One region of the Chryseobacterium sp. G0201 genome, then DNA from elsewhere that is predicted to be linked to it. Evidence: riboswitches for the same ligand, from Rfam matches in the RefSeq annotation. Region 1 holds a riboswitch; the other holds the start of a gene.
The links. Region 1 has a riboswitch for S-adenosylmethionine ahead of EG348_RS05750 (TonB-dependent receptor plug domain-containing protein). Riboswitches for the same ligand answer to the same signal wherever they lie in the genome.

Region 2: another riboswitch for S-adenosylmethionine. It lies ahead of EG348_RS09250 (alpha/beta fold hydrolase); the one in region 1 lies ahead of EG348_RS05750 (TonB-dependent receptor plug domain-containing protein).

The regions. Positions count from the first base shown of each region.
Region 1 is NZ_CP033917.1:1,298,609-1,304,854, reverse strand. Features, by position in the region: gene EG348_RS05755 (alpha-amylase family glycosyl hydrolase) at 1-698, shown strand, start outside; SAM riboswitch class I at 829-935, shown strand; gene EG348_RS05750 (TonB-dependent receptor plug domain-containing protein) at 1,032-3,473, shown strand; gene EG348_RS05745 (APC family permease) at 3,566-4,867, shown strand; gene prfA (peptide chain release factor 1) at 5,080-6,165, shown strand.
Region 2 is NZ_CP033917.1:2,042,526-2,048,771, reverse strand. Features, by position in the region: gene EG348_RS09255 (ACT domain-containing protein) at 1-556, opposite strand, end outside; gene EG348_RS09250 (alpha/beta fold hydrolase) at 560-1,498, opposite strand; SAM riboswitch class I at 1,564-1,671, opposite strand; gene EG348_RS09245 (MGH1-like glycoside hydrolase domain-containing protein) at 1,859-4,474, shown strand; gene EG348_RS09240 (T9SS type A sorting domain-containing protein) at 4,826-6,246, shown strand, end outside.

The DNA.
Region 1 (6,246 bases):
GATGTGGAGACGGATCTATCAACAACGGTTGCAGAACAGATGAAAAACCAATTGCTTTTTCTTTAGGTTATGACACAAACGCAAACAGAAAAGCGGTTTATGATACTTGGGCTCAGATTATCAATCTTAGAAGTTTGTATCCGGTTTTCAAATCAAAAACATATTCTGTAGAATCAAACAATCTTACCAATGATCCGAATGGATTAATTACAAGAATTTATGTATACGATAACGCGGCGAGTACTGTTCAGAATGTTGTAGTTATAGCCAATTACGATACCTCTGCAAAAGATGTGGTACCATATTTTCCATACACAGGACAATGGAAAAATTTAATGGATAATACGATTTCAAATATCACTTCTACAACAGCTCCGATCAATCTTCAGCCGGGAGAATTTAGAATTTTCGGAAATTATACCGGAACTTTATCTACAGTTGACGTAAATGCAGAAAATAAATTATCGCTTCAAATCGCAGACAATCCTGTGAAAAATGGTTTGGCGAAACTAATTTATCATAAAGCTAAAAACGGCGAAATTGCAATCTATGACATGAGTGGCAAAAAAATGGATTCATTTAAATTAAAAAATGAAAATGGAACTTATGAATTAAAAGCCAATTATTCTGCCGGAATGTATCTGGTTCATTTAAAATCAGAAACCGGAGTTGCTATCCAGAAGATGATTATTAAATAAATATATTTTAAATAAAGAGAGAGAGGTAATGAAAATTATCTCTCTTTTTATTTACGGTATAATTCACATTTTAACACTTCGAAATTCACAAATTTTTGCAGTTTTAAATTATTAATCTACCTTTGCAGTAGATTTATCAAGAAAGGTGGAGGGATTTGGCCCTGTGAAACCTTAGCAACCGACACAATTCCAGCGTGTAATGGTGCTAATTCCAACCCGATTGAGGGTAGATAAGTGAAGCAATATTCTAAATATTCATTCCATTTCTTGACAATCTTTGTTGGCGGATTTTTGTCCGTCAGGGTTTATTATTAATTTTGCAAAAAACAAAAGATGAAGAAACTAAGCATATCAGTATTATTGCTTGGAGCGGTTTTCGTATCGGCTCAGGAACTTGAAAAAGAAAAACAAATTGAAGACGTCATTATTGTCGGAAACCGAAATGCTAAAAGAACAAAACTAGAAACTCCTGTTCCGGTAGATGTTATCAATATTGAAAAAATACAAAAATCGGCACCTCAAACGACGGTTCAGGATCTTTTAAACTATGTAATTCCGTCTTTTAATGCGGTGAGACAATCTGCGTCTGACGGAACTGAACATATTGATCCTATGACTTTAAGAGGAATGGGACCTGACCAGGTTTTGGTTTTGGTGAATGGAAAAAGAAGACATACAACATCTCTGGTTAATTATCAAAATACAGTAGGAAACGGTTCTGTTGGGACAGATTTAAGCACAATTCCGGTGATTGCAATAGACAGAATTGAAGTCCTAAGAGACGGAGCCGCTGCTCAATACGGTTCTGATGCCATTGCAGGAGTTATTAATATTATTCTTAAAAAAGATATTGGCGCTTCGGCAAGTTTAAACTATGGATTATCAGGGAGAAATGATGGCGAAACGTATCAGGGAGCAGTTAATTACGGAACTTCTTTAGGAAAAGATAAAAGTTACATCAACTTATCATTACAATTAAGTCAGAGAGGAAAAACAACGAGAACGCAGAATCACGATTTAGATATTTTCGGAGATAATTTTGCCTATGAATTTGCTGATGATCCTGATGGAGCAAGAGCTTCTGACGACGAAATTATCAGACAAAGAGGCTTAACCCGAGACGATTTCAATTTCCAGATCGGTGATGCTCAGATAAAACAGGGTCAGTTGTTTTTCAATGCAGAATATCCTTTTAATGATCATTTTAAGCTCTATACTTTTGGAGGCTTCAGCTTAAAAGAAGGTGTGGGATTTGGTTTCAGAAGACTTCCAAGTGAGAAAGATAATATCGTTTCTTCAATTTATCCAAATGGCTTTCAGGCTAATTTAAAATCTCAAGTGTACGATCTTTCTTACGCTGTCGGAACGAAATATAATCTCAACGATTGGTTTTTCGACCTGAGCAATACTTTCGGAAGCAATACATTTAATTATAACGTTGACAATACCAATAATGCTTCTTTAGGCGCGAAATCTCCGACAAGTTTCTATGCGGGAGCCCACAGCTTTCTCCAAAACACCATAAATCTTGATGTTTCTAAGAATTTAAATAATTTCAATATTGCTTTCGGAGGAGAATTTAGGTTTGAGGAATATCAAATCAAGGCTGGAGATGAAGCATCTTATGCGAGATATGATATCAATGGAAATATTGCAACGCCCGGATCTACAGTTATTGGAAATGGTGGATCACAGTCTTTTATGGGCTTTTCTCCCGACAATGCTTTGAAAAAATCAAGACATTCTACAGCAGTTTATGCAGATGTTTCCTACGATTTAGATAAAAAATTAAATATCGATGCTGCTGCAAGGTTTGAAAATTATTCCGACTTCGGAAATACGTTGAATGGAAAATTAGCCATTAGATATGAATTCATAAAAAATTACGCGATTCGTGGAGCGGTGGGAACAGGCTTCAGAGCGCCATCTCTGCAACAGCAATATTTTAATAACTCGTATGCTGATATTTCAACTTCAGGAATCGGAATTGTTAGAAAAGGGATATTTACGACAGACAGTAAAGCGGCTGAGGTTCTTGGTTTTGATAAATTAAAACAGGAAACTTCTGTCAACGGAAGTCTTGGATTTACTTTAAAGCCTGCCAAAGGACTTTTCATCACCTTGGACGGATATTGGATTGGTGTAAAAGACAGAATCGTTATCACCAGCAACATCACGGATGAAAGATTGTCAGATCCTGAGTTGGTCGGTGAAAATAATGTTGCAGAAAGCGGAAGATTCTTCGCCAACGCGATTGATACGGAAACAAAAGGTGTTGATTTAGTAGTTTCCTACGACTGGAAATTGGCTGGAGGAAATTTAAACATCAATTTAGCCGGAAATTACACCGAAACCAAGATCACAGACTTCCATTTTCCTCAGAACTTAGGAACTCCTCAGAACGAATTTTTCGGGCCGGATCAAATTAATATTATTGAAACTCTTTCTCCGAAAGCAAAAGCGACTTTAGGTTTGAATTACGGGATTGGTAAATTCAATTTCTTAGTTAGAAATACGTATTTTGGCAAGGTCATCAGAGACGGATATCCTTTCGGAGGGGTTCAGGAGTTTGCTCCTAAAATTGTAACGGATGTCAGCGTTGGTTATGATATTACTAAAAATGTAAACCTTACGATTGGAGCCAACAATTTATTGGATGTTTTCCCTGATCTGCAGATCTATGAAAATTCTTATTACGGAGTTTTCAAATACGCGCCGGTTCAGATGGGAACATTGGGAAGTTATTTCTTCGGAAGAGTTAATTTTAATTTTTAATTAAATGAAGAATATAAATGAAACTGTAAAAGATATATTGACCCAATTTCACGTCTTTTTTCTTTACTCTATGTTCTTAAAGTCTATATAAAATGAGCACTACTTCACATCAAATAGGCTGGAAAACAGCAGTCGCCATCGTTGTATCCAATATGATCGGGACGGGGATTTTTACGACCTTAGGTTTCCAGCTGGTAGATGTTACCAATACGTATAGTATTTTTTTGCTTTGGATGATTGGTGGGGTATTGGCTCTATTTGGAGCGTTCTGTTATGCAGAATTGGGATCTCATTTTAAAGGAAATGGTGGAGACTTTATTTATCTTAAAGAAACATATCATCCACTTTTAGGCTATTTGGTGAGCTGGATCTCTTTGATAATCGGCTTTTCTTCGCCTGTAGCTTTGGCGGCTTTGGCAATGTCAAAATATCTTTCGGCCTTTGATTTTACTTTTGGAACCTGGTTTTCGGTTGTCGTCATCTTTTTGGTGGCGCTGTCTTTATCATTTAGTTTAAAAGCTTCAAGTCGGTTTCATAACTTTTTTACGTTTATAAAAATTGCTTTTATCATTGTTTTGATCATTTTAGGTGTTGTCCTTTCTGAACCCCAAATTGGAAATAGTCTAAGTTTTACAGATAGCTGGAAAGACGAAATGATGCTTCCTGCCTTTGCAACCTCTTTGGTTTTCGTAACCTATTCATATACAGGTTGGAACTCTGCCTCATACATTGCAGGAGAAATTAAAGATGTTCAAAAAAATCTTCCCAAAGCATTGATCGTAGGAACAGTTTTCGTAACGGTTTGCTATATTTTGATCAATTACATTATGTTGAAACATGCTCCGATCCACCAATTGGCAGGAAAAGAAGATGTAATGAGGGAAGCAGCAAATAATATGCTTGGTCATTCTTTTGGAAAAATAGTAAATGTTTTTATTGCCTTACAATTGGTCGCTACGATCAGTGGTTATTTATGGGTAGGTTCGAGATTGACGCAGGCTTTTGCGAAAGAAAACCGATTATGGAAATCTTTATCAGTCAATAACAAAAAAGGAATCCCGGTTCGGGCAATTTTTGCGCATGCAGTTATCGCGACTTTGATTATTCTGACAGGAAGTTTTAAAGAAATTTTTGTCTATACCTCGTTTATTCTTCAATTGTTTGCAACATTGGCAATTTCTACAGTTTTCTTTCTTAAAAAGAGTGACAGGAAAATATTCAAATCCAATTTATTCTATATTTTTCCGAGTGTTTTTATGTTATTCAGTCTCTATATTTTATATTTTACGTTGATTCATAATCCTAAAGAAAGTCTTATCGGATTAGGCATAATAGCCTTAGGAATTGTTCTGTATTTGATTGATAAAAAACTTTCTAAAAATATTTCTGAATAATTTTTAGTCAAAATTTCCAGTCTTGAATTTTTCGTTCTTTTGTTTCAAGACAAAAAGACTTAAATAAAAATATATGTGCATTATTTTAAAATCCGAAAAAGAAAATATCTATCTATAGACAAAATAATAAATATCAAATAGTTACAGTTTATCCAAAGACTATTGAGTATTGAATTAATAATTCTTATCTTTGCATCCACAAAATTTCTACAATGTCTAAGTCGTTAATTCCAAAATTAGAAGCTATAAAACAAAGATATAATGAGGTAGCAGACCTTATTATACAGCCTGATATCATTTCAGATCAAAAAAAATATTCTTCATTAAATAAAGAATACAGCGATTTAGGAAAAATTGTAAGAGTTTACGATCAGTATAAAAACGCTTTAGATAATATTGCAGAATCTGAGGAAATCATCGCTGACGGGTCAGACAGAGACTTGGTCGATATGGCTAAAGAAGAAAAAGTAGAAGCTCAGGGTAAACTTCCAGGTTTGGAAGAAGAATTGAAAGTACTTTTGATTCCTAAAGATCCAACCGATGATAAAAACGTAATCGTAGAACTTCGTGCCGGAACCGGTGGAGATGAAGCTGCTATTTTCGTGGAAGATGTTTACAGAGCCTATGCAATGTTCTTTAAGACTAAAGGGTGGAAGCATGAAATAACAGATTCTAGTGAAGCTGCAAAAGGTTATAAAGAACTCATTTTAAAGATTGAAGGAGACGGTGTTTATGGAATCATGAAATTTGAGTCCGGCGTTCACCGTGTACAACGTGTTCCTGAGACAGAATCTCAAGGTAGAGTGCATACTTCTGCAATTACCGTTGCCGTTTTACCGGAAGCTGAAGAAATCGATTTTGAATTAAATCCTGCAGATATCGAAATGCAGACTTCCCGTTCAGGTGGAGCGGGTGGACAAAACGTAAACAAGGTTGAAACCAAAGTACAGTTGACCCACAAACCTTCAGGAATGGTAGTTGTATGTCAGCAGGCACGTTCTCAGTTGGCAAACAGAGAATTGGCGATGGAAATGCTTCGTACCAAATTATATGATATCGAAGTACAGAAATCTGTCGGAGATATTGCTGCACAACGTAAATCGATGGTTTCTACAGGTGACCGTTCTGCAAAGATCAAGACCTACAACTATCCTCAAGGAAGAGTTACCGATCATAGAATCAACAAATCGATGTATAATCTTGATGCCTATATGAATGGTGATATCTCTGAAATGATCGACGCCGTGATCATGGCAGAAAATGCCGAGAAGATGAAAGGTGAAGAAGAAAATTACTAATACGAAAATAAAATAAATCAAGCTCTTGTGAATCAAGAGCTTTTTTTTGGGCATAAAAACTATGAAAATTTCAAAAATAAT
Region 2 (6,246 bases), 740 kb from region 1:
TACGTCTTCTGATTTCTTCTGATGACTGTAAAACCTGTTCGATCAAAGTTTTTCCCACATTTCCATGACCGATAATTGCTAAATGAACCGTTTTTGGTTTTTTAGAAATTTCGGATTCGATGATATTTTTCGCTTTTTCATCTTGCGAAGAAGTTACCACGATATTTACACGTCCTTCACTTGCTACTTGATTTAAAAGTAACGGGAAAACGTTATTTCTAGCTAATTCTGCCAAAATTTTGTTGAAATCTTCTGCAACAAAGCCTAAAACTGACACATTATTTATGCTGTAAATCTGAGAAACTTTCCCTGATTTTCTTTCTGCTTCAAATTCGTCAATCAGACAATTTACCGCTTTTTCAGAGTCAGCTTCCTGAACCAAAATTGATAATCCGTTTTCAATTGCCTGTTGAGAAATTACTCCAACACTGATTCGCGCTAAAGTAAGCGCTTTAAAAATTCGTCCGTCAATCCCTATTTCACCTAAGAAATCCTCTCCTTCAAATTTAATGATTGATCTGTTTTTCAAAAATTTTATTTCGTTAGCATTTTTCATCGTCTATAAAATATTTTTAATGATTTTATTTAATTGTTCGTATTCCATTAAGAAGGCGTCGTGCCCATGAATTGATTTGATCTCGTGATAGAAAATATTTTCCTTTTTTTCTTTAAGCTTTTCAAAACACATTCGGATTTCGGAAGCAGGAAAGAATAAGTCTGTATCAACGGAGATCATGTGCATTCGCGCCTGGATTTTCTCCAATTGAATTTCTTCTGCGTTAATGTTCATTAATAGATGATTCATCAGTTTATAAGATTTTAAACTAAATCTTTCGTTTAATGAATTTCCGTGATAAACAAGCCAATCTTCCGATTCTAAAAGCTGTTTTTCCTGATTATATTTGTTTTGAAATCTATCGTTTAAAGATTGAGGTGTTCTGTAACACAACATCGCATGAATTCTGGCTTTTTGCAGTGGTTTATCATTTCCATTTAATAAAAATTTCTGAACCAGACATTGTGCATGAAGCCAATCGTGCGTTTTGTAATCGCAGGCAATTGGGATGAAGATCTCGGCAAGATTTGGATTTTTTGTCAACATTTCCCAGCCGATTCCACCTCCTAGAGAACCTCCAATAATGGCGTACAAGTTTTTTATATTAAGTTTTTCAAGGCCTTTTAAAAAGATATTGGCAATATCTGAAGGCGTGAAATCTTCATATTCATCAATTAAAAAATTATCATAACCGTTTCCGGGAATATTGAAACACAGAACTGTATATTTGTTTGTATCGATAACCTGATTTTCACCAATTAATTTTTTCCACCATCCTTTTTCTCCTGAAACATCTGAATTTCCGGTTAAGGCATGATTAACTAAAATGATCGGTGCTGAAAACAGGTCTTTCCCGAAAAGCTGATAGCTCAACGGGATATTGTATTCCTTTTTGGAATTCGTTTGATACGAAAGATTAATATAGTTTAGTTCTGTTTTCAATTCTATTATACTTTTTGATAATACAATTTGAAAATGCCATTAGAAATGGCTGAAAGAACTTCAGTAAGTTATCTGTCCAAATAAATTTTGGTAGAACGTAGCACCTTCTTCGCTTGCGCAAAGGGTTGCTAAGGTTTCACAGGGTCTAATCCCTCAACCTTTCTTGATAACATTTTCAATATGTGAATGATCGAATGCTGCAAAGATAGAAATTTTCTTTTAAATATTTATAAAAATTTAATTTAATCTCGAAAAGCCTTTAAACAAAAGAGTTCCAAGGACATGTTAAGTATTCTTCAAATTCAAAATGTTGGAATTATTTTTCAAAAAACTTACCTTCGTAATGAAAAGTGATGAAATATGAGTGTTGAAAAACAAAGATTACAAGATAAAGACTGGAAAAACTGGGGACCTTATGTAAGTAACCGACAATGGGGAAATGTGCGTGAAGACTACAGTCCGGACGGCAATGCGTGGGGATCTACAAGTCATGACAAAGCCGAAAGCTATGCTTACAGATGGGCAGAAGAAGGCATCGCAGGAATCTCTGATCCGAAGCAGCTTTTATGTTTTGCGCTTTCTTTCTGGAACAAAAAAGATAAGATGGTAAAAGAGCGATTTTTCGGGTTGAGCAATCATCAGGGAAATCATGGTGAAGATATTAAAGAAATCTTTTATTATTTAGACAACACCCCTACTCACAGTTACATGAAGATGGTATATAAATATCCCATCAACGAGTTTCCTTATGATCAATTAATTTCCGAAAATGGGAGACGAAGCAAAAAAGAACCTGAATACGAGATTTTTGATACCGGAATCTTTAATAACAATGAATATTTTGATATTTTCATTGAATATTGTAAAGCTGAACATAATGATATTTTAGTAAGGGTAACGGTAGCCAACAGAAGTCAGAATGATGCGCCTATATTGGTTGCTCCGACCGTCTGGTTCAGAAACAACTGGAAATGGGGCTACAATACTTACAAAGGTCAGCTAAATGCTTCTTCGGAAAGCTGTATCGATATTAATCATGACAGTATTTCTATTAAAAAATTCTATTCCAGAAAGAGTAATTCAAATAGCGTTTTTTGTGAAAATGAGACGAATTGTCCCAAATTATACGGAACACTTTATTCCGGAAACACCTATTTTAAAGACGGAATTAATGATCATATCATTTATGGAAGTAATACTGTAAATCCAGAAAAAAGAGGTACAAAAGCTTCTTTTTTAATTGATGAAATGATTGGAGCCGGAGAATCAAAAACTTTTGATTTCAGACTTTCTCCGAATGAAACTGATGAACCATTTAATCAATTTGATGAAATTTTTAGAACAAGAATTTCCGAAGCTGATGAATATTATCATGAAATTCAGCATGATGTAAACAGTGAAGACGAAAAAAATGTACAAAGACAAGCTTTCGCAGGATTACTTTGGAACAAACAATTTTATCATTATAATGTTGGAAAATGGTTAAAAGGTGATCCTAATTTTGAGGCTCCAAGAGATTTCAATAATTATGTAAGAAATACGGAGTGGAATCACATGCATAACAAAGACATTATTTCCATGCCTGATAAGTGGGAATATCCTTGGTATGCAACTTGGGATCTGGCTTTCCACTGTGTTCCTTTTGCCATCATTGATGCTGAATTTGCCAAAAACCAGCTTCTTTTATTGACCAAAGAATGGTACATGCATCCGAACGGACAACTTCCGGCTTACGAATGGAACTTGAGTGATGTAAATCCGCCAGTTCATGCCTGGTCGTGCTTCCGTGTTTTTAAAATCGATGAAAAAACAAATGGAAAACCTGATCTTTTATTTTTAGAAAAAGTTTTTCAAAAACTGCTTCTAAATTTTACTTGGTGGGTTAACAGAAAAGACAAAAACGGAAAAAATATCTTTGGTGGAGGATTCTTAGGACTCGATAATATCGGAGCTTTTGACCGAAATATGGAATTGAAAGACGGTCAGCATCTCGAACAAGCCGACGGAACAAGCTGGATGGCAATGTACGCTCTGAATATGATGAGAATGGCAATGGAACTTGCTCAATATTATCAGGTTTACGAAGATATGGCGATCAAATTCTTTGAACATTATCTTTACATTGCTGAAGCCATGGAAAACATGGGTGACGGAAAAGAAGGTCTATGGAACGAAGAAGACGGATTTTTCTATGACGTGCTTCAACTAGGAAACGGTGAAAGTGCTACTTTACGTTTAAGGAGTATTGTCGGGCTAATTCCTTTGTTTGCTGTGGAAGTTATTGATCATCATTTGCTTGATAAGATGCCAAACTTTACGACAAGAATGGAATGGATCTTAAAAAACAAACCGGAATTAACAAAACTTGTGTCTCATTGGGAAGAGGAAGGTCACGGAAGAAAGCATTTGATGAGTATTCTGCGTAAAAACAGATTGTCGAAAGTTCTGACAAGAATGCTTGATGAAAAAGAATTTTTAAGCTCGTACGGAATCAGGGCAATGTCTAAAGTATATGAAGAAAACCCGTTTGTGTTTTCTGTACATGGTAGAGAAAATAGGGTCTATTATACTCCCGCAGAAAGTGACAGCAGAATGTTTGGAGGAAACAGCAACTGGAGAGGTCCAATTTGGTTTCCTATCAATTTTCTGATCGTGGAAAGTTTGCAACGCTTCCATTTTTATTACGGAAACAGTTTAAAGGTAGAATTACCAACTGGAAGCGGTGACAAAAGAAATCTTGACGAAGTTGCCCAAAATATCAGCGGCAGGCTTTGCTCTATATTCTTAAAAGATGAAAATGGAGAAAGAGCTTTCAATGGAGGAAATGCGACATTTAATCATGATGAAAATTTTAAAAATTACATCACTTTCTTTGAATATTTCCATGGAGATAATGGTCGCGGAGTTGGCGCATCACATCAAACTGGATGGACTGCCACCGTCGCAAAATTAATGAAACCCAGAATGACGATATAATTCTAAGCCTCTTTTTAAGGGGCTTTTTTATGGACTGAATCTATAGATTTATATCTAAATTATAATAGTCGCGAGATATCTATAATTTATTTATATTTGCATCACAAAAACACAAATGAAAACAAAATTCCCTTTTGCTTTCCTAATATTCTTATTAGGAAAACTTAAACAGAACTGCTCTGTCTATATCTTGCTTTTTAAAGCTGGTTTCTTTTTTAACACCAAAAAGCAATTAATTACTCAATAAATCTGCTAATATTTTCTTGATAATATTTTTTATCAAACATCAATATTTTTTCTTAAAAAGAATAAAATCAGCTAAAATTAAAACACACAATAAAAAATTATACTATGAAAACAAAATTATTTCTTTTGCTTTCTTTCTCGATGTTCATGTTGGGATTAAAAGCGCAAATATTGAATCTGGAAGGAAATTTTAAAGCAAAACTAGTTGCTTCCTCATCAGGAAATATGATAGCAAAGGATCTAAACGGAAATTATTTTGCAGTAGATGCAAATGCAGATGGAGATATTAGTAAAAATGAAGCTGAAAAAGTAAGTGAACTGAATTTATCAAATTCTAATATACATGAACTTGACGGAATATTTCAATTCAGAAATCTTGTAAAACTTGACTGCTCTAATAACACCATTCAAAGATTAGAATTACAGGGGTTGGAAAGCCTGCAAACAATTATAGCCAACAATAATAATATCGCTGGTGCTTATTTTCAATATTCCCCAAACATCAAGAATATTGATTTAGCTAACAACAGCCTTATTTATATCAACGTATCAAATTTACCTAATCTTATTACCGTTAATTTATCCGGAAATCAGCTTTCAGGTTTGTCTTTTATTGATGCGCATCCGAATAACATTCAAACACTTAATGTTTCGAACAATCCTGTATTAACGGAAGTTTTAAAAGACAGTTCTGATATTTTACCATCCACAGGAAGTATTTCACAAACAATTAGTACAATACCTTATCTTGATCCGACTTTTAAAGCAGCATTACTTTATTCATCCTCATCTAATATGGTTGCAAAAAATCTTAGTAATCAATATTTTAAAATTGATGCAAACGTAGATGGTATTTTACAATTGTCTGAGCTTTCTCAAATTAAAGAATTGGATTTGAATGAATCTTATCCTATTACTCCTACATCTTTAAGCTCTATCAATACGTATGGAATGATTAATTTGAAAAAAATTAAATATGATGGTGTCGGGCTAGAAAATATGGGGCAAACACAATTCTATTATTGGGGCAGCTTATATGATGTAGATTTAAAAGGTTCTCCAAATCTAGAAACTATAGCATTTAATGATCATCCTTTAAGAGGAATTGATGTAAGTAATATGGCCAACTTGACTAGCCTAGAAATAAGCATTGAAAACAATTCTTTTACACCAACTAGCTTACCAGAAAAAGGAATGAGGTTGAAATATTTAAAAGGTGAAAACTGTACATCACTTATAAATATTGATTTGAGTTTTCAAAGTGCCTTAGAAATGGTTAATCTAAAAAATTGTATTTCTCTGACTCAATTTAATCATAACCATCAAGATTATTTTGGTCCGAACCATATTTCTTCCCCGGAAAAATTGGCTTTAAGAGATGTGAATCTAGAAGGTTGTACAAATTTAGTTTCTACCAATGTTGCGAGAACAAGTCTTACCAACCTAAATGTAAAAAATTGTCCAAACTTACAAGAAATTATTGCCTATAAAGGCTTGCTTACAACCATAGATAATATTTTGATGGA